DNA from 2 places in the Alteromonas sp. I10 genome. Region 1 is predicted to be linked to the other one. Evidence: predicted binding sites of a transcription regulator. Region 1 holds the regulator's gene; the other holds the start of a gene.

Evidence for each region. The regulator FNR, encoded in region 1, switches genes on or off when oxygen is low (the NO sensors DNR and NnrR bind a similar motif). The targets are predictions, from matches to a motif close to TTGATCTAGATCAA.
Region 2: a site for FNR is predicted at 9,743-9,756, ahead of BZA03_RS12245 (high-potential iron-sulfur protein). Genes of this name have one in related genera too.

Annotation. Positions count from the first base shown of each region.
Region 1 is NZ_QJJN01000007.1:146,371-161,223, reverse strand. It holds gene BZA03_RS14455 (tRNA-uridine aminocarboxypropyltransferase) at 1-579, shown strand, start outside; gene tpx (thiol peroxidase) at 654-1,151, shown strand; gene BZA03_RS14445 (sulfurtransferase) at 1,274-2,104, shown strand; gene cobB (Sir2 family NAD+-dependent deacetylase) at 2,187-2,912, shown strand; gene BZA03_RS14435 (LysE family translocator) at 2,925-3,551, shown strand; gene BZA03_RS14430 (stress protein) at 3,634-4,365, shown strand; gene BZA03_RS14425 (glucosaminidase domain-containing protein) at 4,358-5,149, shown strand; gene BZA03_RS14420 (DUF2987 domain-containing protein) at 5,146-5,793, shown strand; gene BZA03_RS14415 (patatin-like phospholipase family protein) at 5,808-6,830, opposite strand; gene ttcA (tRNA 2-thiocytidine(32) synthetase TtcA) at 6,831-7,784, opposite strand; gene uspE (universal stress protein UspE) at 7,933-8,856, opposite strand; gene fnr (fumarate/nitrate reduction transcriptional regulator Fnr) at 9,101-9,838, opposite strand; gene BZA03_RS14395 (sulfite exporter TauE/SafE family protein) at 9,884-10,543, opposite strand; gene ccoS (cbb3-type cytochrome oxidase assembly protein CcoS) at 10,530-10,760, opposite strand; gene BZA03_RS14385 (heavy metal translocating P-type ATPase) at 10,762-13,230, opposite strand; gene BZA03_RS14380 (FixH family protein) at 13,230-13,709, opposite strand; gene ccoP (cytochrome-c oxidase, cbb3-type subunit III) at 13,926-14,853, opposite strand, start outside.
Region 2 is NZ_QJJN01000005.1:279,624-294,476, reverse strand. It holds gene purD (phosphoribosylamine--glycine ligase) at 1-993, opposite strand, end outside; gene BZA03_RS12280 (class I SAM-dependent methyltransferase) at 1,021-1,836, opposite strand; gene purH (bifunctional phosphoribosylaminoimidazolecarboxamide formyltransferase/IMP cyclohydrolase) at 2,148-3,746, opposite strand; gene fis (DNA-binding transcriptional regulator Fis) at 3,829-4,122, opposite strand; gene dusB (tRNA dihydrouridine synthase DusB) at 4,153-5,151, opposite strand; gene prmA (50S ribosomal protein L11 methyltransferase) at 5,522-6,400, opposite strand; gene BZA03_RS12255 (ABC transporter substrate-binding protein) at 6,692-7,453, shown strand; gene BZA03_RS12250 (amidase) at 7,583-9,202, shown strand; gene BZA03_RS12245 (high-potential iron-sulfur protein) at 9,301-9,594, opposite strand; gene BZA03_RS12240 (flavin reductase family protein) at 9,817-10,446, opposite strand; gene BZA03_RS12235 (CPXCG motif-containing cysteine-rich protein) at 10,439-10,630, opposite strand; gene BZA03_RS12230 (hypothetical protein) at 10,817-11,104, shown strand; gene BZA03_RS12225 (exonuclease domain-containing protein) at 11,222-13,357, shown strand; gene BZA03_RS12220 (TIGR03643 family protein) at 13,460-13,723, shown strand; gene BZA03_RS12215 (hypothetical protein) at 13,776-14,216, opposite strand; gene BZA03_RS12210 (hypothetical protein) at 14,467-14,853, opposite strand, start outside.

The sequences.
Region 1 (14,853 bases):
TTTAAGCCTGAGGCTGGCACTGATGTGGCGGTTTTGTTCTTGATGTACAAAGGTGAATATTATAAGCCTACTAATACCGGTCGTTTAATTGCGGACGTGGTTAAAGATAACCACGCATTTTTGTGGAAGCGCACCGAGCCAGAAGAGGCGCTATTGGCGTTACTTCGCAACGAAAAATATTTTCCTATCGTGGTATTCCCACACGAATATGCTGCAGCTGAACGTTGTATTGATACGCCACCATTGAATACTGGGAAAACGTTACTATTTATTTTCTTGGATGGAACGTGGCGTGAAGCAAAAAAAATGTTCGTGAAGAGCCCTTACTTGCATGACTTTCCTGTGTTGGGCGTGAGTATGGACGTAGCGTCAGATTATTTACTACGCGAATCTACCCATGATTTCCAACACTGTACTGCTGAAGTTGGTATTAGCGTTTTAGACCTTGCGCAGCAGAAGCAAGGGGCGCAAACCTTAGCGCATTATTTCAGTGTGTTTAGACGGGAATATTTAAAAGGTAAGCCGCATTTGCAGCATAAGCTTGCGTTTGCAGAGTCGCAGGTTAAAAGTAATATTTAAAAAGCGTCACTTTTAATTGCGAAAGTATTGTTTTACATCCACTATTTCATATTAACAAAACACGGAGAAAGCGAATGGCATCAGTTACTTTTCAAGGCAATACAGTTACGACAAAGGGTCAGCTTCCTGAAGTAGGCACATCTGCACCAGACTTTACATTAGTGAAAGCAGATTTGGGTGAAGTAACACTGTCTGAGCTTGCAGGAAAAAATGTGGTATTAAACATTTTCCCTTCAATCGACACGGGAACATGTGCAATGTCTGTCCGTAAATTCAACGAAGAAGCGGCAAAATTGGATAACACTACAGTTATCTGTGTATCGGCAGATCTTCCGTTTGCAGCGGGTCGTTTCTGTGGTGCTGAAGGTATTGAAAATGTACTTACAGGCTCGTCTTTCCGCTCAAACTTTGGTGATGACTATGGTGTTACCTTTGAATCAGCGCCGCTTACTGGGCTGCTGTCTCGTTCAGTAGTGGTTATCGATGCCGAAGGCAAAGTGGTTTACACAGAGCAAGTTGCAGAAACAACAGAAGAGCCGAACTACGACGCGGCTATCGCAGCTCTTAGCTAAGTAGATCCGCAACATAGGTTAGTTGGTTAGCTAACTATGTAATGTGTTTGAATACGTACCGATTTGTTTTATCGGGGTATTACAGGGCACTCACTGATGTGGGTGCCTTTTAGGAGAATGTAATGGCATCGGTATTGCTCTCAGTTGGTGAATTAGCCAATGTAATGCAACAAAAGCCGGTAACGCTTGTACGAGCGTTAATGGACGACCCCGTTTCAAAAACACCAGATACGCGCACGGCAATGGTTTTACCTGCGTCAGTCGACTTTGACTTAGATAGTGAAGGTAGCGATCACACTACAGGTCTCCCTCACAGTATGCCTTCTGCAAATGACCTTGCAATTTATCTTGGTAATCAGGGCATAACTGCGAATACACCTATTACGGTATACGATACCCGTGGAATATATTCTGCGCCAAGAGTGTGGTGGATGTTAAAAGCGTTGGGCCACCAAGATGTTTATATATTAAATGGCGGACAGCCTGCATGGGAAAAAGCAGCGCTGCCGGTTTCAGAACAACAACAATACGGAAAATTAACCTATCAAGCTACGCCTAGGCCTGGTTGGTTCGCAAATTCCGGTGCAGTACTTCAGGCAATAAATACTGAAGCACAACTTGTTGATGCGCGCAGCGCGCCGCGATTCAAAGGAGAAGTGTCAGAGCCTCGTGAAGGAGTACGTTCAGGTCATATGCCTGGTGCGTTTAATATTCCTTTTGACACCTTACTCAAAAGCGGGCATTTTTTGCCAGTTGAGCAGCTTAAGGCTGTTTTTGACCGCGCTAATATCGATTTACGCAAACCCATTATTTGTACGTGTGGTTCTGGCGTTACCGCCTGCATAATTGGAGTGGCGGCATTATTGTGCGGCGCTACTCAGGTTTCAGTATACGATGGCTCTTGGTCAGAGTGGGGCGCTGATACTCAATATCCTGTGGTCAAAGATATGTAAAGAGTCGCGGCTTTTAACTAAGTAAATATACAACATGCTAATCGTATAATTAGCGCTATAACTACAGAGTAAGAACAACCTGATGCCATCTGATCAATCTCTACCCAATATTGTTATTCTTACCGGTGCGGGTATTTCCGCTGAATCTGGATTAAAGACATTTCGGGATAATGACGGCCTTTGGGAAAATCATCGCGTAGAAGAGGTGGCCACCCCAGAGGCTTTTGAACAAAATCCTAGCTTAGTTTATCGCTTTTACAACGCTCGACGTGCGCAGTTACAGCAAGACGACGTGAATCCTAATGCAGCGCATGAGGCGCTGGCCAAACTTGAGAAAGCGTTCGGTAGCAACCTGATGTTGGTTACTCAAAATGTGGATGACTTGCATGAGCGCGGTGGAAGCCAGTCTGTTTACCATATGCATGGCAAGCTGCTATCTGCGCGCTGCGCTATAAGCCAGCAGACTTTTGACTGGAGTGATAGTTTTGATCACACCACTAAATGCCCGTGTTGCAACAGAGTAACCTTACGACCGGATATCGTGTGGTTTGGTGAAATGCCCATGTACATGGAAGAGATTTACGATGCGCTTTCAAAGGCTGATGTGTTTATTGCCATTGGCACATCAGGTAATGTCTATCCTGCCGCGGGTTTTGTTCAGATCGCTAAAGAAAGTGGCGCACACACCATAGAGGCAAATTTGGAGCCGGGCGTAACTAATGCATTGTTCGATGAATCGCTAACAGGCCCTGCTTCTCACATCGTCCCACAATGGGTTGATCAATTAATGTCAAAGTACGCGCTGTAGGAGGCGCATAACATGCAGTATATGAATGAGTTTCTTACCATTGCGTTGGTACACCTTGTGGCTGTTGCTAGCCCAGGGCCAGATTTCGCGGTGGTTGTTCGAAACAGCGTGGCCTATGGCAGACGTATCGCCATGTACACCAGTATAGGGATTGGCTTAGCTATATTACTGCATGTGGCTTACTCGTTAGTGGGGCTTAGTGTGGTTATTGCAACTACTCCATGGTTATTCACCACATTTAGCTATGCCGCCGCAGCTTATTTACTGTACCTTGCGTTTGGTGCGCTTAGAAGCGGGCCTGTAAAGCAGGACCAGGCAGTTAACGCTGAAAAGAAAACATCCCACATATCTGCAAAGCGCGCAGTTTGGATGGGCTTTCTCACAAATGGACTAAACCCAAAAGCAACGCTATTTTTCCTCTCATTGTTTACTGCAATTATTAGTATTGATACTCCATTTACAGTGAAACTTGGCTACGGTATCTATTTAGCTATAGCTACTGGACTGTGGTTCTGTTTTCTTTCATACCTTTTGAGCACCAGTAAAGTAGCTGATCTTATTGGTAAAAAAGGGTATTGGTTAGACCGTGCGATGGGGGTGCTACTCGTCGGTTTAGCTGCGAAATTAGTACTAGGTTAACGTTTGTTTACCTTACAAACAGGCATTTGTTTTTGTGAATTGGTATAATCGCGCCGATTTTTCAAAAAGATAAGAGAGTTGTGTGAAAGACGTAAACCAAGACCGCCTGAACAATACGTTGTCTAAACAGTATCAATTTGATACCAAAGGTCTATTGCGCCGCGCTGCCGGTTTAACAAAGGCAAACTTTTCATCATTGCTGCAGGGAAGTGTTGTTCTATTTTTGACGTTTGTCGTGTTAGGTGTATTTGCTCAGCAGTACATCACAATAAATGACGATGGGACCTATGTATTCGAGCATCAGTCTATCATAGAAATTGTTGCAATCTGCATCGTTGCCCCGCTGTTGACGGGGTTGTATATGATGGGCGTTTTTGTTGCCCGCGGCACTAAAACTTCAGTATTTACCGTATTCCAGTTTTTCCCCTTGATATTTTTGCTGGCGCTAACTCAGCTAGTGAACAGTATTCTTGTTCAACTAGGTATGATGTTGCTTATTATACCCGGCGTTTATTTTTATTTAGCCTCGTCCTTTTCACTTATGTTGGTTGCTGACAGAAAGTTAACGCCAATTAGCGCGATCATCCTGTCGTGTCGCGTATTTAATGCATACTGGGCTCAAATCGCCAGCATATTTGGTGTGTTCTTTTTACTGTTTGTGTCGGTGCCATTAACGCTGGGCTTTTCACTTATTTGGGTATTACCTTTTTATTTTAGTATGATGGGCTTGCTCTATCAGGAACTGATTGGCGAGCAGGGAGTAAGCACGGAAGCATCTGAAAACGATGTGAATGAGTCTAGCTTCGATGCATAAGCGTGAAACCTTTAAAATTGTCCTCATTACGTTAGGCGTATTGGCGGTAATCGTCATTAACGCCATAATTTTTACTGAGGACGAACCGGATATTTTAGATATACCGCAAACGGTTGAAGCTAAAAAGCCGGTGCCTAACTTCTCTGCCTATACAGATGTAAAAGAGAAGAAAGAGGCATTTTTTAACTATTTACGTCCCGAAATAGAGAAGCAGAATGCGTATCTACTCACGCTAAGACATTACGTACAAACCTTATATAGAAAGGCGTTAGCTAACGAGACGCTCTCTGAAGAAGATATGGCAAGGCTTGAATGGTTAGAAGAGGAATATCGAGTTAAGCCAACGCAGCCGCTAAAATCAAAATTGCTAGCTTTGCTACAAAAGATTGATGTTCTACCAGCCGAACTCGTGCTCGTGCAAGCCGCGAATGAGTCAGCTTGGGGCACCAGCCGGTTCGCAAGAAAGGGCTATAACTTCTTTGGCTTATGGTGTTTCTCTAAGGGGTGTGGTTTTGTTCCTAACCGTCGAAACGATGGGGCATCTCATGAAGTTGCCAAATTCGACAGTTTGTCGCGTGCAACGTACACCTACATGCGAAATTTAAACCGCCACGACGCGTATGCGGATTTAAGAGAGATCCGCAGTCGACTGCGTGCAAACCAAATTCCTATTACTGGTGTTGCGTTAGCTGAAGGGCTAATGAACTATTCTGAGCGAGGAGCCGCTTATGTTGAAGAGCTTCAAACTATGATCCTATTTAACGAGGAGTTTTTATCCGAATGATACGCGCTGCTTTATTTTTTGCTTCATCTCTGTTTATTGGTGTAGGCAGTTCTTCCGTTGCTGCTGAAACGATAGATGTTGAGTACAGCCGTTTCTATAGCCATGTTAAAAAGCTGGATAATGAAGATACCCAAGCACTTCAGTTTGCATTCGGGTTTGTTCGTGTTGGCGAAGGGCGTTTATGTGAAGTTAACGGAGCGTCTATCGTAACCGATAAGAAAACAATGCCCTTAGAAGTGAGTGATGAAGGGCGATTCACGGTGCCTACTGAAAAGGCCCTGAAACTTGCCAACGCACTGGTTCGCATCGATTTAAACGAACGCGCGAACGTGTGTGATATGTCGGTACAACTTGAAACCAAGCCGGAATATCTTAAGCAGTATTACACAAAAGACGACCTTACGTTTTTGTATGGTCAGTACGAAGCTTTCTTTAATGAAATGGGAAGCTTTTTGTCTTTCATGATGCCTTCGGTAAAGGGCTTGATGATTCAGTTTGATGACAAGAATTTAGATTTCATTACTCCACAAGGTGTGCAAATCAATAACGGCGTATTGCATCTAGAACAAGATTGGATCAACGACGCAAAAGGCTTAACACTGCCTCATGCGCCGCTACGTGTTACCGCTATGGCTTCAAGCTAAATGCATATTTGGGATTAGGTAAGAAGCTGATACCTAATTTGCTCTGCTAAACGCGCGATGGTTTCTTCGCCCTTCGCGCATAGCTCTTCGGCTCTGTGGAATTCCATAATACCCACGTCGGTAAGCTGAGGCTCAATAAGAATGTCAGGCGGGTCGCCAGCCAAACGTGAACGTGTGACGCGAGCTTGAAGTATCTCAAGTGAACTGCTCATCACGCTCATAATTCCAGGCGGGTTTCGCTTGTTCACTTTAGCGGGGACTTCGGTCAACTCTTCTTCCACTTTTTCAATCACATCAGAAGCAATGCCTTCTTCTGTCTTTACATTGCCAGCCGAGACGCTGTCTTTTTCATCTTTTTTCTCTAGGGCTTTTTCTTCTTTGTTGTCAGGAGAGAACCATTGGCGTAGTACGTTTTGACTCTTTGTAAAAAAGTCCTCGGTTTTGCGCTGGTTTTCTTCATGATCTTGTCTCAACTTTTCAAGACGAAGTGGTCGGAAATCGGCGTTAAGGTTAACCGCGATTACAAAATCGGCCCCTAATTGGCGACATAAGTTCACCGGTACAGGGTTTACAACGGCACCGTCTACCAGCCAACGATCACCATGTGCTACGGGCGCAAAAAGTGCGGGAATAGCGCAGGATGCTTGAATGGTGTCTCCGATAGGACCAGAGTTAAACACTACTTCACGGCCGGTATAAAGGTCGGTAGCCACAGCCGCAAACGGCTTAAGCATGTCTTCATAAGTCGATTCACAAAACTCGCTTGCTAGCTTGTCGAAAACCTTCTGTCCGCTGGCAATGCCGCCGCGTCTAAGTCCTACGCCCATAAGAGCAAGTACCTGCCAGTCGCTGAGGGAACATGCCCACTCTTTCAACCCTTCCAGCTTGCCACTTGCGTAGGCAGCACCAACATAGGCACCAATAGAGCATCCCGCTACAACGTCAATTTTTACGCCGAGTTTTTCTAATGCTTCAATTATGCCAATGTGAGTCCAGCCCCTTGCGGCACCGGCACCTAGCGCAAGTCCAATTTTCATTTACTTAGGTTCCATAATGTTTATTACTTCAATAGTATTATCTTCATCACTGAAGTCCGAACTATTTTCTGTAGTGAAAGAAGGTTCATCGAACCCGATATCACCGTCTTCAACCGGGCCTTCTTGTGTAGCTATAGCTTTAAAATCATAAAGGTTGCTGTCGATTAAGTGTGAAGGCGCTACGTTTTGAAGCGCGCGGAACATCGACTCTATACGACCTGGGAAGCGACGGTTCCAGTCTTGAAGCATAGCCTTTATGTTTTGGCGCTGTAGGTTTTCTTGTGAGCCACAAAGGTTACAAGGAATAATCGGAAATTCAGCGGCCTGAGAATATTTCTCGATGTCTTTTTCTGTGCAGTACGCCAATGGACGAATAACGATGTGTTCACCGTTATCGCTGACTAGCTTTGGCGGCATAGACTTAAGCTTGCCACCATGAAACATATTGAGGAAAAACGTTTCTAGCATGTCGTCGCGGTGATGACCTAATGCAATTTTAGTCGCACCTAACTCTTTTGCCGTGCGGTACAAAATACCACGGCGCAAGCGAGAACAGAGAGAGCATGTTGTCTTTCCCTCTGGAATTTTGTCTTTAACAATAGAGTAGGTGTCTTCTTCTACAATTTTGTAGTCAACGCCAATGCTTTCTAGATATTCAGGCAAGATATGTTCTGGGAAACCAGGCTGCTTTTGGTCAAGATTAACCGCAACGATATCAAAGTGAATAGGCGCAATCTTCTTTAAAAACAATAAAATATCTAGCATGGTGTAGCTGTCTTTACCGCCAGATAAACACACCATTACTTTGTCGTTGTTTTCAATCATACCGAAATCGCCAATGGCTTTACCCACATTGCGGCGAAGTCGTTTCTGAAGTTTGTTGAAGTTGTACTTTTGCTTACTTTGCGCAGCATTTAATGGCGACGCGTCAGCACTGTTTGTGCCTAAACTCATAATTAACTAGCTTGGTTTGTGATAAAGCCACCATTATACATTAAAGCGGCTTTTCGAGACCATGCTTGTGAGGTTAAATTTGTTGGTGACATACCGTGTTGGCCGCTAAGTAACGGCAAACACGGGCTATGCGGTACTGATGAAAAGATTACAGCGACAACGGCGACACAAATCCATCTGGCTTAATAGCAAGCACATCGCAATTGAGTTCGTCGATCACGTGTTCTGCAGTATTACCAATTAGGGCCGCTGAAATGCCCACACGGCCAACGGTACCAATAACAACCAGCTCTGCATCCAGTGTTTTTGCCACTTGCGGGATAACTTTTTCCGGAAGGCCTTCTCTTACTACGCATTTGTTTTCAGGAATACCGTACTTTAACGCGTGACTACGCATTTCTTTTAAATGATGATTTTTTACCGCGTCGTGGTAGGTATCGGGGTCGAACTCAGGTACTTCTATGGCGATATTAAGTGGTGTAGAAGGGTAACTGTTGACCAAATTTACGCTACCTTTCAATAAAGAGGCGTAGTCGTTAGCAATGAGGGTGAGCTTATCGTTAAGTGCGGCATGCTCATCGTCTTCACTGCCTACGTTTACTGCAGCAATAATCTCTCCTCCTTCTGGCCAGTCGTGCTCTTTAACGAGCAATACTGGGCGAGGGCATTTACGCATTAAATGCCAGTCGGTGGGGGTGAAAATAACAGAAGCAAGATCGTCGTGCTTTTTGGTTGCCTTTACCACTAAATCTATCTGATTGTTTAGGGTGTAGTAAATAATCGACTCATACGCACGATTATTCCATTCTACAACGATATCAGTTTCAGTGAATCCTTGTTCTCTTAAGTGGGTGGCAAGCCATTTTGCATGCTCCTTTGTAACTGCATCGCGCATTGACTCGCGCTCATCCGGGCTAAGCATGGTCGTCATATCATAAGATAAGTCGTATACCACCATCATGGCGGTAACTGAAGCGCCTGTTTTTGAAGCGAGTTCATAAGCTCGGCTTAGTGCAGGTTGGTTATCGCGCTCGGCATCTACCACGGCCAGAATTCGTTTACACTCAATCATAACGTCCCCCTAACTACGAAACTTAGTAGCGGCTGTCGAAATCGAAGCTTTCTAATACTAACTATAAACGACATTGGGAAAAACGTAAGTTGTTTTAGATCAAGAATTTTACGAGGCGACCATGAGTGAACCTACCTAATTGAATATGGAGCAACCGGCGTGGCGCTGAAAGGGCAGGTAGGTGGCTAACACAGGTTACAAAAAAGCGCGCTTAGTGCGCGCCTTATTTAACACTTAAAAAGGACTAACCGCAGACAACGCTAGGGCCGTTAAGCGCCGCTAGTTTGGTGTTTAGCCTATCGAAATCCAAAATAGTAATAAGCTTGCCGTCTACTTTTATGATGTTGTCTTTTTGAAAACGGCTTAACAGACGACTAATCGTTTCAATCGTTAATCCTAAATAGTTTCCAATTTCGTTGCGCGTCATGGTTAAGTGGAATTCTCTATGGGAAAAGCCACGCTCTTCAAAGCGTTGCGACAGGTGTGAGATGAAATACAGTAAGCGCTCTTCTGCGGTTCGCTTGTTTAAAAGCATGATCATGTCGTGATCTTGTTTTATTTCAGCGCTCATGAAGCTCATGATCTGGTGGCGTAGCTTTGGAAATTGCACTGACATTTCGTCGAGGGTCTCGTAGGGAAGCTCACACACCATGGCAGTTTCTAACGCAGAAGTATAGCTTTGGTGTTTGTTCTCTCTTAATGCATCGAAACCGATAATATCACCAGGAAAGTGGAAGCCGGTAATCTGTTCTTCACCTTCGGTATTAGTCACAAATGATTTGAATGAACCGGTTCTCACTGCAAATAGAGAACGGAATTTATCACCAGTTTGAATCAGCGTGTCACCTTTATGAAGCGGCTTCTTGCGTTCAATAATATCGTCAAGAGACTCGATTTCTGTTTTGTTTAACGCCACCGGTAAACACAGGTGACTGAAACTACAGTTTTGACAGTGAATAGAAAATTGGCTTCCTTTGCTCATAATGCACGCTCTCTAAAAGAATACCCGACAATAATACACCCATTTTTAAACGATTGCGCCATGAATAAGATAAGCTGCATATATTGCCATTATTACTGCAATAATTTGTCTAAAATGGTTATGTTGAAAACTTCGAACAATATATTGGCTACCAGCGCTTGCAGCGAGCAAGGTGGGTAATGTACCCAAACCGAAGAAGAACATAATAGCAGCGCCTTCTAGCGCGTTACCCGCCGCGAGAGACCAGGTAAGTGTGGAATACACCAAACCGCAAGGAAGCCAACCCCAAATAAAACCATAAGGCAACGCACTTAAAGGGGTCTTAAATGGCAAAAAGCGTTTTGAAAGCGGCTGGACTTTGGAAAATAGGCCTTTACCCGCATTTTCCAGCACTGTTAAGCCAGTCCACCACTTACCCAAATAACACGCCAGTAGAAGCAACATGATTCCGCTAAGTAGGGAAAGGGCATAGTTGGCAAGAGGTATATAATCTGCTGCAATTTTTCCAAGTGCCCCGGTTATTGCTCCGGCGATGGTGTAGCTCACTATACGTCCCATGTTATAGGCAAGGGTATAGGGTAGTGCTGAAGCGCCTTTAGGCGAAACCATCCTTAGCGCAGCGACAATTCCACCGCACATTCCCACACAGTGAACTCCACCGGCTAAGCCGATAAGAAAGGCAGAGAAGTAGTTAATCCCTTCCATGTGGCGCTTGGCTTTTGTCTACTTTACTGTCTTGAAGTTGCTTGCGTTGCTCAGCTAGCTTTTTTTCTTCTGGCGGAAGATCATCGTCAAACAGTATGCTATACCCTTGGCGATCCAAATCTTCAAATTGATTGGTTTTCACCGCCCAAAAGAATATCACAATAGCGACGGCAACAATGATGATGGCGATTGGAATTAATACGTAAATAATACTCATGCTATTTGCTCAAAAGTCGCGTTGAGTTTGTGACCACAATGATACTGCTTAACGACATACCAACAACAGCCATCCACGGTGAAAGTAGGCCTGATACGGCGAAAGGTAAGATCAAAACGTTGTAACCTACCGACCAGCCGATATTTTGCCTTATTTTTTGCTTCACTTGATGCGCAGTTCGAATAAGCTCTGGTACAGAAAGCAGCTGATCGCCAAGCAGTATCACGTCGGCGGCAGTTTTAGCCACGTCTGTGGCATTACCCACTGCAATTGCCACATCAGCGCTGGCAAGAACTGGAGCGTCGTTAATACCGTCACCCATCATCATCACTTTCGCGCCAGATTGCTGCATAGCTTGAACGGCTTCGTACTTTTGCTCAGGTGTTAGGCCACCTTTAACGGTCGAAATTGGCAATGGTGCGGTAAGCGCATTAACGTTTTGCTGTGTATCACCACTTAAAACGGCGAGGGTATGGCTTACAGCTAATATATCGAGAGTTTCTTGCGTATCTTCTCTTAGTGAATCCTTTACTTCATACGCCGCCATAATACGCCCCTTAACCGTGAGAAACACGTTAGCTGAAGGGAACGCTTCAATGAGTTTTAGCTGTGATTCGTGAACGCTGAATGCTGCAGATCCCATAGAAAACAACGTGTCATTGATCTCACCGCTGATACCACCTCCTGGCGTAACGGTAAAATTAGTCACTTTGTGTACCGTGTTATCGATGGCGTCAGCACTACTGCTAGAGGCAGAAGTCTCGCTTAGGGCTACACCGTCGCTAAAGGCTATACCGTCGCTAAAGGCTTTGGCAATCGGATGTTCAGAGCGTGACTCCAAAGCGCGCGCAATTGATAGCGCACTATTACTATCCACGCCGTCAACGTACCAGGCATTTGAAATAGTAAATTTGCCTTTTGTGAGCGTGCCGGTTTTGTCTAAAGCGATGGTGTCAATGTCAGTAATTTGTTCTAGCGCATCGGCCCGTTTTAGTAAAATACCTTGTCGGTTTAACTTTGCCATAGCGCAGGTTAACGCTGATGGCGTAGCCAACCCTAGTGCGCAAGGGCAGGTTGCAACCAGCACCGATATGGTGATCCAAAATGCCTCGTCGCTACCCTGATACGCCCAAAAGCCATAGGTTAACGCCGAAATCAGCAATACCGCGGTAACGAAATAGCGAGAAAAATTATCGGCTATCTGCGCTGCTTTAGGCTTACTCGCCATCGCACTTGCTTGCAGTCGTACAATTTGATTTACCAGCGCATTTTTAAGGGTCTGCGTAACCGTAATGGTTAGCGTACCATCTTGACAAACCGTGCCGCCGTAAACCGGGCTACTGTTCGACTTACGCACGGGGTTAAACTCGCCGGTAAGCATAGATTCGTCAACCGCTGCGTTGCCGTCGGTTACCACCCCATCAATGGGGACTGTTTCACCAGGCTTCACTAGCACTACGTCGTCAATTTTTAGCTGCTTAGCCAGACACTCGGTTAGGCTGCCATCCGGATTTAGTTTGGTCGCTGATACGGGCACATACTGCATCATATTGGCAGAGATCTGTGCGGCGCGATGGCGACTGCGATGTTCTAAAAAGCGGCTGAGTAACAGCAGGAAAATGAACATACAAATAGATTCAAAATACACTTCGCCCTGTTCTAATACAGTCGAACGTATTCCTGCAATGTAAGTACCGAATATGGCAAGCGTAACGGGTACGTCCATATTAACCGTTTTGGCGCTTAGCGCTTTAGCGGCGCCCACATAAAAGGTGCTGCCTGAATACAGCACCACAGGTGTAGTAAGCGTAAGGGCAACCCAATAAAAATATTGGCGGGTCTCTAACTCAATGGCGCCGAACCAATCAAAATAAAGCCCAGTCATTAGCATCATAACCTGCATGGTCATAATGCCTGCTAGGCCAAGCTTTTTTAGAAAGGTCTTTTGCTCGCGTTTATAACTGGCTTCGTGTTCGTCGGGGTGAAATGGTGACCCAACATAACCAATGCGTTTTAGCGTAGATAGAATTTGGCTAAGCTTAATTTGAAATGGTGACCAAGTGACTAAAGCGCGGCGCTCTTGTACATTCACCGCGACTTGCTTTATTCCTTCAACTTTTGACAACTGCTTTTCGATAAGCCAGCCACACGCAGCGCATGTAATACCTTCAAGGGTCAACTGAATCTGTTTGTCCTGACCTTCTTCAAACACGAACTCTTCTTGAAGGGAAGGGTCGTCATAGACTTTTAGCTTATCTAACGTTTCTAAAATACTGTCGTCAGATTTTTGCGCCGGTTCGGTTCTAAACTGGTAATAGTCTTCAAGGCCGTTGTTAACGATCGCTTCAGCTACCGCTAAGCAGCCAGGGCAACACATGTCTCGTTGTTGCCCTAAAATGACAGTAGTAAATTTCCCATTGTCTGGACTCGCTATAGGCAAGCCGCAATGGTAACAGTCGTGCTTTGTCATTATGGATTGAATTTCATTTTGCCAGTGTGGGGCAGATAGACCGTGTTTTGAATTTTCCAGCTATCATCAATCGGCGTCAGCGATATGCGCCATTTACCGTCAAGGTTTTCTTCAATAAAGCCGCGATAAATACCGTTAGCGTCGCGACTCAATAAAACGCTAACATCGCGCTCTTCTAGCGTTACGTGATAGAAACTTAATTTAACCGCGTTACCTTCTTGAGGAATCCCCGAATGAAATTGCAGCGCTATGCTTCCATCTTCAATGGTTAAATCAGTGGTGATATTCATGCGGCGGGCTATGGCTTCCTTGTCCAGACGGGCATTAATTGCTTTTCCTTCTTTGTAGTAGTCGTCTACCACCAAGCTATCTTCGGTAGAAATAGCAAGGTTTAATAACACGCCACCCATGATGAGGGTAATGATAGGAACGGCAATTAAAAACCAGGGCCAGAACTCTTTATACCAGGGTCTATTCATCGAAATCTTTTCTCGTATTTACTTCACTAACAACATATTTATTTTTACTTCCCCAACTACACGTAAAGCCGGTAAATAATGATAAATATAGTGTTGGCGAGACATATTAAAAGTGTACAAAAAATGTTCGCATGGCACTCTCTATACCGCTGTATTTTCTCATAAAAAAAGCCCCGTAGTAACGAGGCTTTTTAAGATATTTAATGATTTAAATCATTAATCATTTGAAAGGCTGTATACATACGCTGCAACAACGTGAATTTTGTCATCACCCAAGGTTTTCTTGAATGAAGGCATTACACCGTTACGACCGTAAGTAAGCGTTTCTGTTACCGCTCTGTGGCTGCCGCCGTATAGCCAGATATTGTCAGTAAGGTTTGGTGCACCAAGTGCTTGGTTACCTTTACCGTCCATACCGTGACAAGCCGCACACGCTGCGAAACGAGCTTTACCTGCTTCTGCAAGCTGAGGGTCCACATCGCGACCGCTTAAACTAAGTACGTAGTTAACCACTTCTTCGATACCGTCTTCACCCATAGCATCTAGCCATGCTGGCATAGCTGCTTTACGACCAAGCGTAAGAGTTTCAACGATTTTCGCACCTGAACCACCGTACAACCAGTCGTTGTCCGTTAGGTTAGGGAAGCCGCCATTTTGACCACGTGCATCAGAACCGTGACACTGAGAGCAATTTTGTAGGAACAAACGCTGACCTACTTTATTTGCTTCTGGGTCTTTAGCCAGTTCTTCAACAGGAACTTGTGCATACGCTTCGAAGATCGGATCGAACTTCTCGGCAGCAAAATCTAGTTCACGATCATATTCTACTAGGTAGCCTTGCTCTTTAGCCTCAATACGCGCCTGAGCTGACTCTTCTAGCGATTGAATATTTTGGTTAGAACTCTTCCAACCCAAAATACCTTCATACGCACCTAGGCCAGGATAAAGCGCTAGGTATAAAAAGCCCCAAACGATGGTCATGTAGAACATAATTGTCCACCAGCGAGGAAGTTGGTTGTTCAACTCCTCAATACCATCAAATTCGTGACCCATTGACTCACCTTCAGCTACGCCAGTCTTGTTAGAAAGGCACCAGCGAAGAAGGAAGTAGCAACCAATGATTAACCCTAGGGTTATCACTGAA
Region 2 (14,853 bases), on a different contig from region 1:
CGACGCGCGCTCATCAAACTCAATCGTTTTACCAGCAAGTTCGCCTTTGCACGCTGCTTGGCAAAGTGGAACCAAGTCAGACTTTAAGCGCAGCATGATTGGCTGGGTTTCCGGATCGCCAAAGCGACAGTTGTATTCGATTACTTTTGGAGTGCCATCAGCCATAATCATAAGGCCAGCATATAAAAAGCCAACGTAGTCGTTGCCTTCAGCAGCCATGCCGTTAACTGTTGGCATAATCACTTCCTGCATAATACGGTCGTGAATGTCCTGCGTTACAACCGGAGCCGGAGAATATGCACCCATTCCGCCTGTGTTCGGCCCTTTGTCACCGTCAGCAGCACGCTTGTGGTCTTGGCTGGTGGCAAAAGGTAGTACGTTTTTGCCGTCTACCATGACAATGAACGACGCTTCTTCACCGTCTAGGAATTCTTCAATAACTACGCGGCTGCCGGCTTCGCCAAACGCGTTACCTGCCAGCATGTCGCGGATAGCGTCTTCCGCTTCTTCAAGGGTCATCGCAACAATAACACCTTTACCCGCAGCAAGACCGTCAGCCTTTACTACAATCGGCGCGCCTTTCTCTCGCACATAGGCAATAGCTGGGTCAATTTCTGTGAAGTTTTGATACTCGGCCGTTGGAATGTTGTGGCGAGCCAAAAAGTCTTTGGTAAAAGCTTTAGAGCCCTCAAGCTGCGCGGCAGCTTGAGTGGGGCCAAAAATCATTAAACCAGCGTTTGTGAACGCATCTACAACACCTGCAACTAGCGGCGCTTCTGGGCCTACAATAGTAAGCTCAACATCGTTACCTTGAGCAAAAGAAACCAAGCCAGCAATATCATTTACATCGATAGCTACGTTCTCAAGCTTAGGTTCTGTAGCTGTGCCTGCATTGCCAGGTGCTACAAATACTGTTGAAACATCAGAAGACTGCGCTGCTTTAAACGCTAGCGCGTGTTCGCGGCCACCGCCGCCAATTACAAGTACGTTCATTAACTGTTCCGTTTTGAGTGTTTAATTTTATGATTTTGGTTTGGTGAATTTTAGCGTCATGCGATTGCTCTCGCCAATCGCCATGTATTTTTCGCGATCTTGATCATCTAGCGCCAAACGTGGAGGTAGCGTCCACACACCTTTCGGGTGGTCGGCAGTATCCATTGGGTTGGCGTTGACATCGCTGCTTGCTTCAAGCACAAAGCCTGCTTTTTCGGCGGCAGCCACAACGTAAGAACGCTTCATGTAGCCACTTTTCTTCATTGCTTCATCATCTGCGCTTTCAGGAAGCTCATGTTCCACTACACCCAGTACGCCACCTGGCTTAAGCGCTTTGAAAAATGCGCCAAATGCATTGTCGATACCCTCGTCACCGTGACGCATATACCAGTTGTGTACGTTGCGAAACGTCAGCACCATATCGGCACTACCTGCGTCGCTAATATCTAACGCTTTGATTGGGTCGAATGCAGTAAGCTCAGCACCTTCGTACTTCATGCCCGGCTTCATTTTTTCTTTGAAGCCTTCCACCGATTTTTTAAAGTAACCGCTGGTTTCATCATCAACGTAAAAGTGAGCAGCTACATACTTACCGTTATCTTTTACAACAGAATAAAGGATGTCGGCGTACCAACCACCACCGGGAGAGATTTCTACCACAGTCATGTCTGGGGTAAGGCCAAAAAAGCGCAGTGTTTGCTGAGGATTACGGTACTCATCGCGTACTTTTGCACTAGCAGAGCGGATATCGCTCATTGCGGCATCAGAAATCGCATCTGCGCTGGCATAAGTAGCACTTACACCTAGGGTTGCGGCTAACACATATTGGGCTAACTTTTTCATTCTTATTTCCTTTTTCTGTCGAGGGTAGGCGAATAACATAACACTATTACTACAAATTACCACGGGTCAGATCAAGCCTATCAGCTAACCCCTATTTGCACTTACGCCTTAGCAGAATAATTCGCAACTCTGTCGCTTCGATGAGATTTCACTACAACCAAGCAAATGACCTCGAGTCTGCGTATTTAAAAGGGTTAAGGAAAAATAACAAACACACAGTAAAGCCACTAAATGCCACTTTACTGCGTGTTTAACTTAGGTGTTGGTGTCCCTCACTAAGCCTGCACTAAAAGGTATTGCGTAAATACTTATTAGTGACGGAAGTGGCGCATACCTGTGAACACCATAGCTATGCCGTGCTCGTCAGCGGCATCAATGACTTCTTGGTCGCGCATAGAGCCGCCTGGCTGAATGACTGCTTTAATACCTGCTTCAGCTGCAGCGTCGATACCGTCGCGGAATGGGAAGAATGCATCAGACGCCATTACAGAGCCTGCAACTTCAAGGTTCTCATCAGCTGCTTTAATACCCGCAATTTTTGCAGAGTAAACACGGCTCATTTGGCCTGCGCCCACGCCTACCGTCATACCGTCTTTGCAGTAAACAATCGCGTTAGACTTCACGTATTTTGCTACCTTCCAGCAGAACATAAGGTCGCGTAGTTCATCTTCGCTTGGCTTACGCTTAGTCACAACTTCTAGGTCTTCCATTTCAACCATGCCGAAGTCGCGCTCTTGTACTAATAAACCGCCGTTTACGCGCTTAAAGTCATAACCTTCAGTTAGCTGACCAGTCCAGTCACCACATGCTAGAAGACGTACGTTTTTCTTCGCACTTACTACTTCTTTCGCTTCATCGCTCACTGTCGGCGCAATAATCACTTCCACAAATTGACGGTCAACAATCGCTTGCGCCGTTTTCGCATCAAGCTCGCGGTTAAACGCGATAATGCCACCAAATGCAGACGTTGGGTCAGTTTTAAACGCACGGTCGTAGGCACTTAAAATATCATCGCCAATGGCCACACCACATGGGTTAGCGTGCTTAACGATTACACATGCTGGCTCTTCGAACTCCTTCACGCACTCTAGCGCCGCATCCGTGTCAGCAATGTTGTTGAATGACAGTTCCTTACCCTGAAGCTGAGTAGCGGTAGCCACAGACGCTTCTTGAACATTGTTTTCAACATAGAATGCCGCTTCTTGGTGGCTATTTTCGCCATAGCGAAGGTCTTGCTTCTTAGTAAGCTGCATGTTGTAGGTACGTGGGAATTCACTGTGCTGGTGGTCACAGTCTGCTTCACAACCTGTGCTGTCTAAACGAGCACCAAAGTAGTTTGCAATCATGCCGTCGTATTCGGCCGTATGTTCAAACGCTTTAATGGCAAGGTCGAAACGGGTGCTGTAGGTTAACGAGCCGTTGTTGTCGTTCATCTCTGCAAGTACGCGCGAGTAGTCCGCCGCATTAACCACAATAGTGACATCTTTATGGTTTTTCGCTGCAGCGCGAACCATCGTTGGCCCACCGATATCAATATTTTCAATCGCATCTTCTAGCGTACAGTCTTCGTTTGCCACGGTAGCAGCAAACGGGTAAAGGTTAACCACCACAAGGTCGATAGGCGCAATGCTGTGTTCTTCCATCACTGCTTCATCGGTACCGCGACGACCAAGGATACCGCCATGAATTTTCGGGTGAAGGGTTTTAACGCGGCCAGCCATAATTTCTGGGTGACCTGTGTGATCAGACACTTCTTTAACAGGTAAGCCAGCGTCAGCGAGAAGTTTAGCAGTACCGCCCGTCGACAGAAGTTCTACGCCAGCGTTATGCAGCGCTGTCGCGAAATCGAGGATACCGGTTTTATCAGAGACACTAAGGAGAGCACGTTTAATTGGTTTTGGTGTTTGCATAAATTTTAAGTTTCTAATGTTGTAGTGTTGAAACAAAAAGAGCACCGATTGGTGCTCTTTGGTGGGCAAAGCCCTTGGAATCTTAGTTCATGCCGTATTGCTTAAGCTTCTTGCGAAGTGTGCCACGGTTGATGCCCATCATGATGGCAGCGCGGGTTTGATTGCCGCGTGTGTAAGTCATGACTTCTTCTAGCAGCGGCGCTTCAACTTCAGCCAGTACCATTTCGTACAGGTTATCGATGTTTGCGTTATCCAATTGCTTAAGGTACTTATTAACCGCTTGCTTTACAGAGTCACGCAGTGGCTTTTGAGCTTGCGTTTGTGAAGGCGTAGTTACTGTAGTAGTAAAAGGTGAAGTCACGTTTTGATCGAACATAATACTGTGTTGCTCTTAAGTTAGTCATCACTATGCTGCGGGAGAAATCTGTCGGGTTTCTCGTGTCTGCAGCGCTTGAAAATATGCATTTAGTGCATCGAGTTGCTCATTCGCATCATCGATAGCGTTAAACGTTTTACGAAACTGACGATCCGTATCGTGCTCCGCGAGATACCAGCCCACGTGCTTACGGGCAATTCTCACACCGGCTATGTCGCCATAAAAGTCCTGCACATTGGCTACGTGCTCATGCAAGAGTTCATATAACTCTGACAGCGGCGGTGCTGGTAGGTTCTCGCCCGTTTCAAGATAATGTTGGATTTGCTTAAATATCCAAGGTTTACCTTGCGCGCCGCGACCTATCATTACGCCATCTGCACCGGTGTAATTCAGCACCTCTTGTGCTTTCTCTGGAGAAGTAATATCACCATTTGCAATAACAGGAATTGAAATTGCCGCCTTTATTTGACGTATGGTGCTGTATTCAGCTTCTCCTTTATACATACAAGCTCGTGTTCTGCCGTGAACAGCAAGCGACTGTATGCCGTTTTGCTCTGCAATGCGGGCAATCTCTACCCCATTGCGATTTTCTGGGTTCCAGCCGGTACGAATTTTTAGTGTCACGGGTACATCAACAGCATTAACTACTGCTTTAATAATCGCTTCCACTGTGTCTGGGTATTGAAGCAATGCAGAACCTGCTAGCTTCTTATTGACCTTTTTAGCAGGACAACCCATGTTGATATCGATGATTTGCGCACCGTTCTCAACATTAAATTGTGCTGCTTGAGCCATAAGCTCAGGATCAGCCCCAGCTATCTGTACAGAGCGAATGCCTTCTTCACCCTCATGATTCATACGCGCTTGTGATTTAGCTGTGTTCCAAACTTTCGGATTACTCGAAAGCATTTCTGAAACAACAAGCCCTGCACCTAAGCGCTTACAAAGTTGGCGAAACGGTCTGTCTGTTACGCCAGCCATGGGGGCCAACATCAAATTGTTTTCTAACTCGTAAGGTCCAATTCGCATTGTAAAATGTATAGCTCGCCATCTAAAACTGCACAGAAAATATACACCCGGCTAAAACGGGGCGCTAAGTGTACGTGTTTTCGCAAGGCTTGAAAAGGCTAAAAATCGCACAAAATTTCACTCCGTGGTCTTGACAGTGAAAAAAATCTGTCACATTAGTAAGCTAACGTCGATTTTTAGTTTAAATATTGTACGAAAGTCTTACAGCCCCCGATTTGAAAGGGCTGTAATGTGAAAAAAATTAACAATTAATTAGGCGGTAACGTGCTTTGTCGTACAAATTTTCGTCGCAATTTTGAGGTGGTTTACCGAAAACACACTATTCTAACTGGGCGTAATTTTCACCGACTGGTCGGTTTATCACTCAAACTTAGTGTTTTTTGCCCGACACTCTCGCCCATTCACCATCAATGGCACTGGGTTCAAGAGTAATATCGTTAGCGTACGCTTCTTCTATGCGCGTAACTTGCTCCGCCAAAATGCCAGAAAGGACTAACAAACCGCCTGATTTGCAGTAATTTGTAATCACGCTTTGAAGTTCTAGTAATGGACCTGACAAGATGTTCGCCATTACGACATCGGCTTCAAGCTCAGGCTGGTCTTCAGGAAGGTATACATCCAAACGGTCTTCAACGCCGTTGCGTCGTGCATTTTCTTTTGTTGCTTGTAGCGCTTGTGGGTCGATATCAATGCCGATGACGCGTTTAGCACCCAATTTCAACGCAGCCAGCGCTAATATTCCAGAGCCACAGCCAAAATCGACAACGGTTTTATCTGTCATATCTATGCCGTCTAGCCAGCGCAAGCAAAGCGCTGTTGTAGGGTGCGTGCCAGTACCAAAGGCAAGCCCAGGATCTAGCATTACGTTAACGGCGTTTGGATCGGGAACATCGCGCCAGCTTGGGCATATCCACAAGCGCTCGCCAAATTGCATGGGATGGAAGTTATCCATCCACTCTCGCTCCCAGTCTTTGTCTTCAAGTGGCTCAAGCTTATATTTAAAATCAGGGCCTAAGACTTTGGCTTTACCCAAGCGCTGAAGGATGCCTTTCATATCGGCATCAGCTTCAAATAAGCCGACGACTTGTGTATCGGGCCACAGTAACACTTCACCCGGCTTGGGCTCGTACATAGGGGTGTCTTTCGCATCCACATAGGTCACTGCTTGTGAGCCGTTGGCCGTCAGCATGTCGCCTATTGATTCTGCATGTTCAGAGGAGGTATTAATTCGAAGTTGTAGCCAAGCCATAGTTATCGTTCATTGAGACCTTTGCGCATTATTGTACCTTTGCTTGGCAGTAAACAAAATGCAGGCAAGCGAAAAGCTTTCAGTAAATGAGAACGCGATGCTTACAGAGGCATGATCAAATCTAACCACTTTGGTTTTCAACAGGCTCTCAAGTACCCAATAAAACTTGGCTGCTCAATTGATTACGTAAGCCTCGAGAAAAACTAACCTTTTGTCGACTGGTGAAATTCTAATATAAGTTTATATTATGAGAAGGGTATCGTTTAATTTATAGTCTGGTTCATCTGTTGTATGCGCGCACTTTTATCTGCTGTTTGTTTACTGTGTTTTATCATACCGCTTAGCGCGAAAGAGCTAGATGTGGTTGTAGGCTGGAACAAGCCTCCATACGTTATTTCACAAGAACACACCGGCTTTGAAGTTGACTTGGTGCGGGCGATCCTTGCTGAAATGGGATATGGATTGTCGCCTATTTATGTTCCTTTCGGGCGTACGGCAAGGTTATTAAAAGATGACGCCGTTGACATTGGACTTACCCTTAATCCTGCACACACGGTCGATCAAAGCATTTTATCTGAGCCATATATTATCTATCAGAACGTCGTGGTAACACGGGCAGACAGAGAACTGACGATAGACAGTATCGACGATTTGAAAGGTAAAAGCGTCATTGCTTTTCAAACCGCTCAATCGGTATTAGGTGAGGACTTTGGGCGAACTCTCGCATCGCAAACTACCTATATAGAAATGGCACGACAAGATCGTCAAGTGGACATGCTGATGCGCGGCAGCGTCGATGTTGCCATTCTCGATAGAAATATTTTCAACTACTTCAAATCTGCAAACAGTGCTTATGCCGAAGACGCAACCGTCTTTCATGAGCTTTTTCCTATATCGCCTTACAGTGCTGCAATCCCCAACCCAGCGCTAAGAGCCAAGTTCAACGCCACCCTTCGGTTATTTATTGAAGATGGGCGGTATCAGTTACTGCTTGATGAATATAAGCTCGATAACCTCCTTCATAAGCTTCCCGTAGCGGAAACGGCAAAATAATTCTTAGACAGTGAACTATTTCTGATTCAACGTATAAGAAACTAACATTACGTTACCTTCTATTGCCGTTAAACGCTGCATAATAAGAAGGAGTAACAGGCGCTAGGATCATACGTTAAGGAAAGGTTTATGTTGAAACAGGTTTTTTTGCTGGCCGTAGTCGTGCTATGCACTGCATGCGTGTCTCAAGCAAATCATACAGATAAGATTGAGCAATGGTTAGATAAGCCTGCTCACGTTCAGGCGCAAGCTATTGCGAGTGGCGACACGACATCTGCTGAGCTCGTTAGCGGTTATCTTGCGCGAATCGAACGACTAGATGAAAAGGTAAATAGCGTCTTAGCGTTGAATCCTAACGCGCTGACCGAAGCGAAGGCCATCGATAAACGACTAGCGAATGGCGAGACGCTTGGCCCTCTGGCAGGTATTCCCGTGCTGCTTAAAGATAATATAGAAAGTAAAGAGATGCCCACCACAGCGGGCTCAATGGCGCTTATTACTAATGACACTGGTCGCGATGCGCCTATCGTAGAAAAACTGAAAGCGGCAGGGGCAATTATTTTGGGTAAAACCAATTTGTCTGAATGGGCAAACTTTCGCTCTGAATCCTCTATCAGCGGCTGGAGTGCAGTTGGCGGGCTTACCCGAAATCCCCATATGCTATCAAGAAGTGCTTGTGGCTCGTCATCGGGCTCGGGCGCTGCCATGTCACTTCGCCTCGCGTCACTTGCCGTGGGCACCGAAACCAATGGCTCTATTATTTGTCCGGCATCCATAAACGGGGTAGTCGGCTTTAAACCAACCGTGGGCTTGCTTTCCAGAACTCACATAGTGCCTATTTCTTTCAGCCAGGACACCGCAGGACCAATGACGTCTAACGTTCAAGACGCCTGGCTGATGACGGCAATCATGGCGGGCCCTGATGCAAGCGACAACGCGACACTAGACGCTGAGTCTCACCGCCCTTCTATGCCAACATCGTCAATGCTGGCTACAGATTTAAAAGGCAAGCGTATTGGTGTGGTTAGGTACCGCCAGGGCGATAACCCTCATGTACTGGCTGTTTATGAAAAGGCGTTGAACCAGCTTAAAGCATCGGGCGCGACGCTGGTGGACATCAGTGACTTCTCTCAGCCAGATTCATTTTGGGCCGACTCCTATAATGTTCTGCTGAGCGAGTTCCATCATAGTATTAACGAATACTTGTCGGGGTCGCCGGCAGAACTCCCTGCAAGGAACTTGTCTGAGCTTATCGATTTCAATAACAAAACAGAGCGCGAGTTAGCGCTATTCAATCAAGACATTTTCGAAAAATCGCTCGCGTCGGCAGCCATTGACAGCGAAAAGTATCAAAATGCACTGCGCCTTATTCAAGACACGGCGGGCAAAAATGGTATTGATACGTTGTTAGCAAAGCACAATGTTGATGTACTAGTTGCGCCCTCAAACAGCCCTTCTTTTTTAATAGACGGCGTATATGGTGACCATTCGCCTGTCGGTTTCATCGGTATCGGGTATTTGGCCGCAATTGCAGGATATCCGCATCTCACAGTGCCCGCTGGACAGGTGAAAGATCTTCCTGTGGGGATTAGCTTTATTGGTGGAAAGTGGCAAGACGAAAGCGTGTTGAAAATAGGTAGAGTCTTTGAAGCAAAACACGGCTTCTTCATTAAGCCTGGCCTTCTGCCTACACGTTTTGACAACCCAGCGCTAAAAGGTATCGAAGACGGAATTGACGTAGTTCGCTAGCGGGAAATGAGGATACATAATCGTATTTCGCCTCAACAGAAACGAAAAAAGCCCTTGGTTTAACTCAAGGGCTTTTGAACGTCTTTTCTTTCGATTGGTTAGCCAGGCTTTTTCACCCAAGCGCTACACCAGCCATCAGCGTTAACAAGCTTATTAGGGAAAATGTTACAAGGGCGGTGTTGTTCGCCATCGGCGCCCTGCACGTACATGCAGTTTGCGCATTTTGCACCTTCAACAGTTGACGACGGTGTGTAGTTCAGTGCTTTTGCAGTAGGGTCATCAGCACTCAATTGTTCTTGAGCCTGAGCACGTAACGCTACACCACCTAATGTAAGACCGATAACCGTCGAGCCAGAAAGCTTTAAAAAGTCACGGCGATTTACAGATTTCATAACATTCTCCTTAAGAGATAGAAACGATAATGATTCTTTTTTATTCAGTGCCTTAAACGCAAAAACCTGCCCAAAGAGGCAGGTTTTGTTTCATGTTTAAATACTATCTCTTTTTGAAAAAAGATCGAACGAAATGTCGCACTTTCGCTTGATCCAGATTAAATAAACTTCAGAGTTACAATCTTAAGTATTGAATATAAGACCGCTGGACAGTTTATTAGTTCACTTCACGGTTAACTTTACATCGGGCTTTGCATATGCAAATTGCGCAATTCGTTGTGTGCTGTGGTAGCTGTCTAGGCCTGAGATACAGGCCGTTTGCGCTTGCTCTATATCTGCATAGCCGTCTGAATCTATTATTTGCTCAGGAACGTAGAGCTCCTGGATTTCGCCGATAACCATTTCGGTTTCATTAAGCAAAGTAAAATGCTGTGCTACTTTTAAGCCCATTTTAATTTCACTTTCTTTGACATACGGCGCACTGAAGGACTCACTGAGCTGCGCGGTTAACCCAACGGCTTCAAATTCACTTTCATCTGGCGCATAGCGGGCTGATGTTTGGTGGGCTTTGTCGACCCAGTCAACAGACACGTGATTTAGCGAATAAAAGCCCTGCTGTTTTATATTGCTTAACGTATCTCGCGTGACGGTATGAGGACGCATGATCATGCCAATGAGAGGCGGGTTTGCACCGACATGAACAATAGAGCTCACTATAGCCAAATTGTTTGTAACGCCGTTTGTTGTACCCACCAAAGTCGCCGATTTAAAACCAGACAAACTATTAATTAGGTTTGCGCGGTAGCGCTGTGCAAGGGCGTCTATATCACCGCGGGTAAACTGCTTAGTCATTCTCTCTTTCTGCCTCTATCTGAATGTCATCACCGTGCTGATAAGCAGTAAGCTCAATGGGCTGACAACACACTTGGCAGTCGAGCACCTGTACTTGGCCAACATCGTTAATTTCATCTATTTCAACATCATTTGGGGCCATACAGTAAGGACAGGAAAAGCTCATGGAACGAGTTAAACTCATATTTAAATGCCTTTGTAATCACTAATGCTATTTGTTACGTAATGCAAAGACGAGTGGATTTTCTTTTAGACACGCCCCTTGTATCTGATTTTAAGAGAAAAGGGCAAGACTGCCATTTGACGCTTATGAGTAATCAGAAAACTGGGTGCACAAACAATAGATGTGATAGACGAAAAAGGTGACCTTGTGGCAAATAAAGTTGGTCAATGCCCGTGCTGTAATAGAGAAACTCGCCTTACTTACCATCATCTTATTCCGCGAAAAATGCACAGGCGTACCTATTTTAAAAAGCACTTTAGCAAAGCGGAGCTTCAGGACGGCATTTACATTTGCAGACAATGTCACAGCGGTATACATCGATTTTATGATGAGATGACGTTGGCCAAACACTACTTCAATTTGCAGCGTTTATTGGCAGATGCGCAGCTTTCTTCGTTCTTTCATTGGGTGTCTAAACAGCGCGTACGCGTGTAAAAGTACACGCTGTGCACTATTAGCAGCAGATGTGATACCCAATCGCGGAGGATTTAATTTGATTCGCGTGGCTGTATAAATATACACTATTGGTGTTTTCATAGCCAAAGATACCTCATGCGAAAAGATTTACCGCCACGTTATTACCTTACACACTTTCACGAGTTCCTTGGGTTCTTTGAGGGTGCTAGCAGGGCGCTTCTAAGTGACGAAGCCACTGACTTTGTTAGGCGTTTTAAAGCGTTAGACGATGACAAACAGTGTATTGTTGTGCGCGCTGCAAATCGCAAGTACGCAGTGATTGACAGGACGCAGTTCAATTATAGCGAAATCGCTGTGCCACAAGAGCAAATAGATTGGCTTACCGACAACGGCTGGTTTGGTGACCTTACCCACGCTTCGCTTAATGACATCGCAGGTGTCTTGACCAAGAATGCTCTGCTTGAGCTACTTGCTGAATACGGCAGTATTCAGGGGCTCGCATCTCTCACCAAGCCTAAACTCGTGACGTTGCTTAATGAACATATCGAAGCTAGAGGCTGGCCAGAGCGCTTTTCGCTAGATAACTACTTAGTGTGCTTGTTCGACGATGCACTTCGCTATTTGCTGTTTATCTATTTTGGTAACACCAAAAGCCGTCTAAATCAGTTTTCTATGCGCGATTTAGGCGTAATGAGAACCCGTTCTGATTCCGTAACGGATACGGCGCGTTTTGAAACTAAAAGCGACGCCCAAGCTTCATGGTTTTACGCTAACCATTACAGCCAGTTAGCTTTTTATAACGATGATATGTTGCTTGCCATTGCCGAAGGTGAACTGCCCATTACAGAAGGTGTGTCGGCCTGTTTTTATCGCGACCAGTTTCTCTATGCATTAGGCCTAAAAGTACTGATGTTTGATAGAGCGAAAGGGCTAGAAGTATTGAAAGCGGCGCAAAGCGATAAGGCAAAAGAAAAGTGGTTAAGAGAGAGCTACAAGGACGGAAATGAAAATAGTGTTAAACAGACCCTTGAAGAGATAATTGATAATCCGCAATCGGATACGCTGTTAGCATTTGCAGAAGATTTCTATGCCCGTAAATACCACAAAAAACGCACCAGCACGGTTACCGACATGCTTCGCAATGCTAGCCGTACACTGGATATTGACGTAAGCCAAAACCAACAGGTTGAGCGTGGTGTGCTGGCGCATTATGCAAGGCGCGGCATTGAAGGCTGGCGCACGGAAAACCGATTATGGCGCAGTTTGTTCGGCCTTACCTTTTGGAAGCAACTTTACGAAGAAGACACGCTGGTTACGGAGTTTGATCGCAGACCGTTATCGCTTAAACAGAATAACTTTTACGCTAAGTTTGAACACAGTATTGAAGCGTTGTTACAGGCGCTTGATAGCAAAGAAAAACTGCGTTTTCACATTCACAAAATGGCCACGATGCACTATGGCAAAGTTAATAGCCTGTTTATGTGGTCTAGTCATTTGCTTACGCCTATAGAAGCGCTAATTGAGCATGGTTCGCTAGATTCGATTTATGCTTTACTTCGCATGATGTGCAAAGACTTTGAGAGCCTCCGAGATGGCTTCCCCGATATCATGGTATTTGACGGCGCACTTCGCTTTGAAGAAATCAAAGCGCCTGGCGATCAGCTTCGCCGAAATCAGCTGGTTTCAATTCAACGTTTGCAGCAAGCTGGATTTGACGTTGCGGTAACAACAGTGAAATGGATACGCGACCCAGCACAGCCTTATGTTGTGGTAGATATAGAGACCACTGGAGGAAACAGCAGCTACAACCGGATTACCGAAATAGGTATGGTAAAACTTGTTGGTGGGAAAGAGGTAGACAGGTTTCAAACCCTGTTAAATCCGCAGCGCCGCATTCCTAGCAACATTACCCGCCTTACTGGAATTTCGGATGACATGGTGGCAGATGCTCCGCTTTTTGCTGAAGTAGCGGAACACGTGGCAAATTTCACCGAAGACGCTGTGTTCGTTGCTCACAACGTAAACTTTGACTACGGGTTCATCAAGCAAGAGTTTGCAAGACTAGAGCAAAGTTTCAGGCGACCCAAAATGTGTACCGTTCGCGAAATGCGTCGCACCTATCCTGGGCTGCCTTCTTACTCGCTGGCAAACTTAACAAAGCATTTTCACATAGAAATGGAGCAGCATCACCGCGCGCTGAGCGATGCGAAGGCCGCCGCCGAGTTGTTGAAGCTAGCGTTTGAAAAAGACGATGAGCAAGTGAGCGTTTAAGTCGGCCACTAATTGTTTGGAACTTTAGCGTAGTTGAACTGAACAAAATGAGCCGAAAATAAGTATGTAGTGGGGTTAAACACGCATATTGAGATGTAAGAAATGGCATTAACTGAAGAACAAGAATCACGGGTAATTGAAATGGCGTGGGAAGACCGTACGCCTTTCGAGGCAATAGAGCGTTTATACGGGCTGCCTGAAAAAGATGTGATAAAGCTTATGCGTAAAAATCTCAAACCGAAAACCTTCAAGAACTGGCGAGAGCGCGTGTCGGGTAGAAAAACCAAACATGCCAGCCTGCGCCCTGAAGGTGTGGACAGAGGATACTGCCCCTCTCAGTACAAATTTAAAGGCGCTAATAAGTAGCGTGTAGAAGCCTTTCCTATAGAAGCGGAACTGCCTTACGTTGTAGCTGCCTTTATTTTTTGGGAGGCGAAATAGTAGTAATCGGCAAAAGAAACGCAGTTAACTGCTGACGCATGGGGGTAGGAAAAACGATCGTGTTTTCTGATTGCAAAATACTCTTCGCGTGTTGAACCTGACGCAATAGATTTTGATAGGTGTCGTTATTTTGCTGAATCGCTTCTACCTTGTTCATTACAAGCTCAATGAACTCTGCAGGAGAAACGTCTGCATGTTGTTTGATCTCAAACGCCAGTGCCTTTAGCACGTAGGCTTCCCACTCCTTTCTATAACTGTCTTTCAGCCGTTCCGGGTAAAGCGTTAAGTCAGATATATCTTGCGCTAAGTCTACGATATCGAGAGGATCATCAAAAAGGACGCGAAACGCAAGCACCGCTTCATCGGAGAGTCGGGAAATGGGAAGTTTTTCTTTGAACTGAGCGTAACGGCTGGGCACAAGAACACCTTCAAATTACGATTATTAGAGTTAAACAGTACGAGCTTTAGCGCTTCATTAAACTAAAGTTTAATAAACTCAACTTTAAGTTTAAAGCTCAAGAGATTAAAAATACGTAATCTGCGGCAATTGAACTCACAATGGCGACAAGCCGTAACTTATTATGCACTGTTAAAGTGTGTACGCGTTCTTGCTGTTTGGCCCATCGTTTGATGGGCCTTTTTTATGTGGAGTAGGCGCTTCGTTTCATTCAACCATCGAAGGAGAGTTTTACTCCTGCCAGTAATCGACTGACGCTATCTACCACATCAGCTCTTATAAACCATTCAACATCATGCTTCTCCGATAGCACGCCACTAAATTCCAGAGAGCCGCCGTGACCTGTTCCTAGAAAGTCTTCAATTAATTCAGCGCGCTCACCAAAACTACTGTCTATATAGGAATAGTAAGCAAAATATTCGATAGGATATGATGTGTTAAAAGCGCTTGCAGCGAATTCACCGCTGGTGCCCACTACAACTTTCGCAGCACTTTCATCAGTACGCTGCACTAATTCAATGAACGCGGTATCTTGTTCATTAATACGTAATCGATATTCTGCCCGGGCAAACGTACCGTTCAGCATTCTTTCAAAACT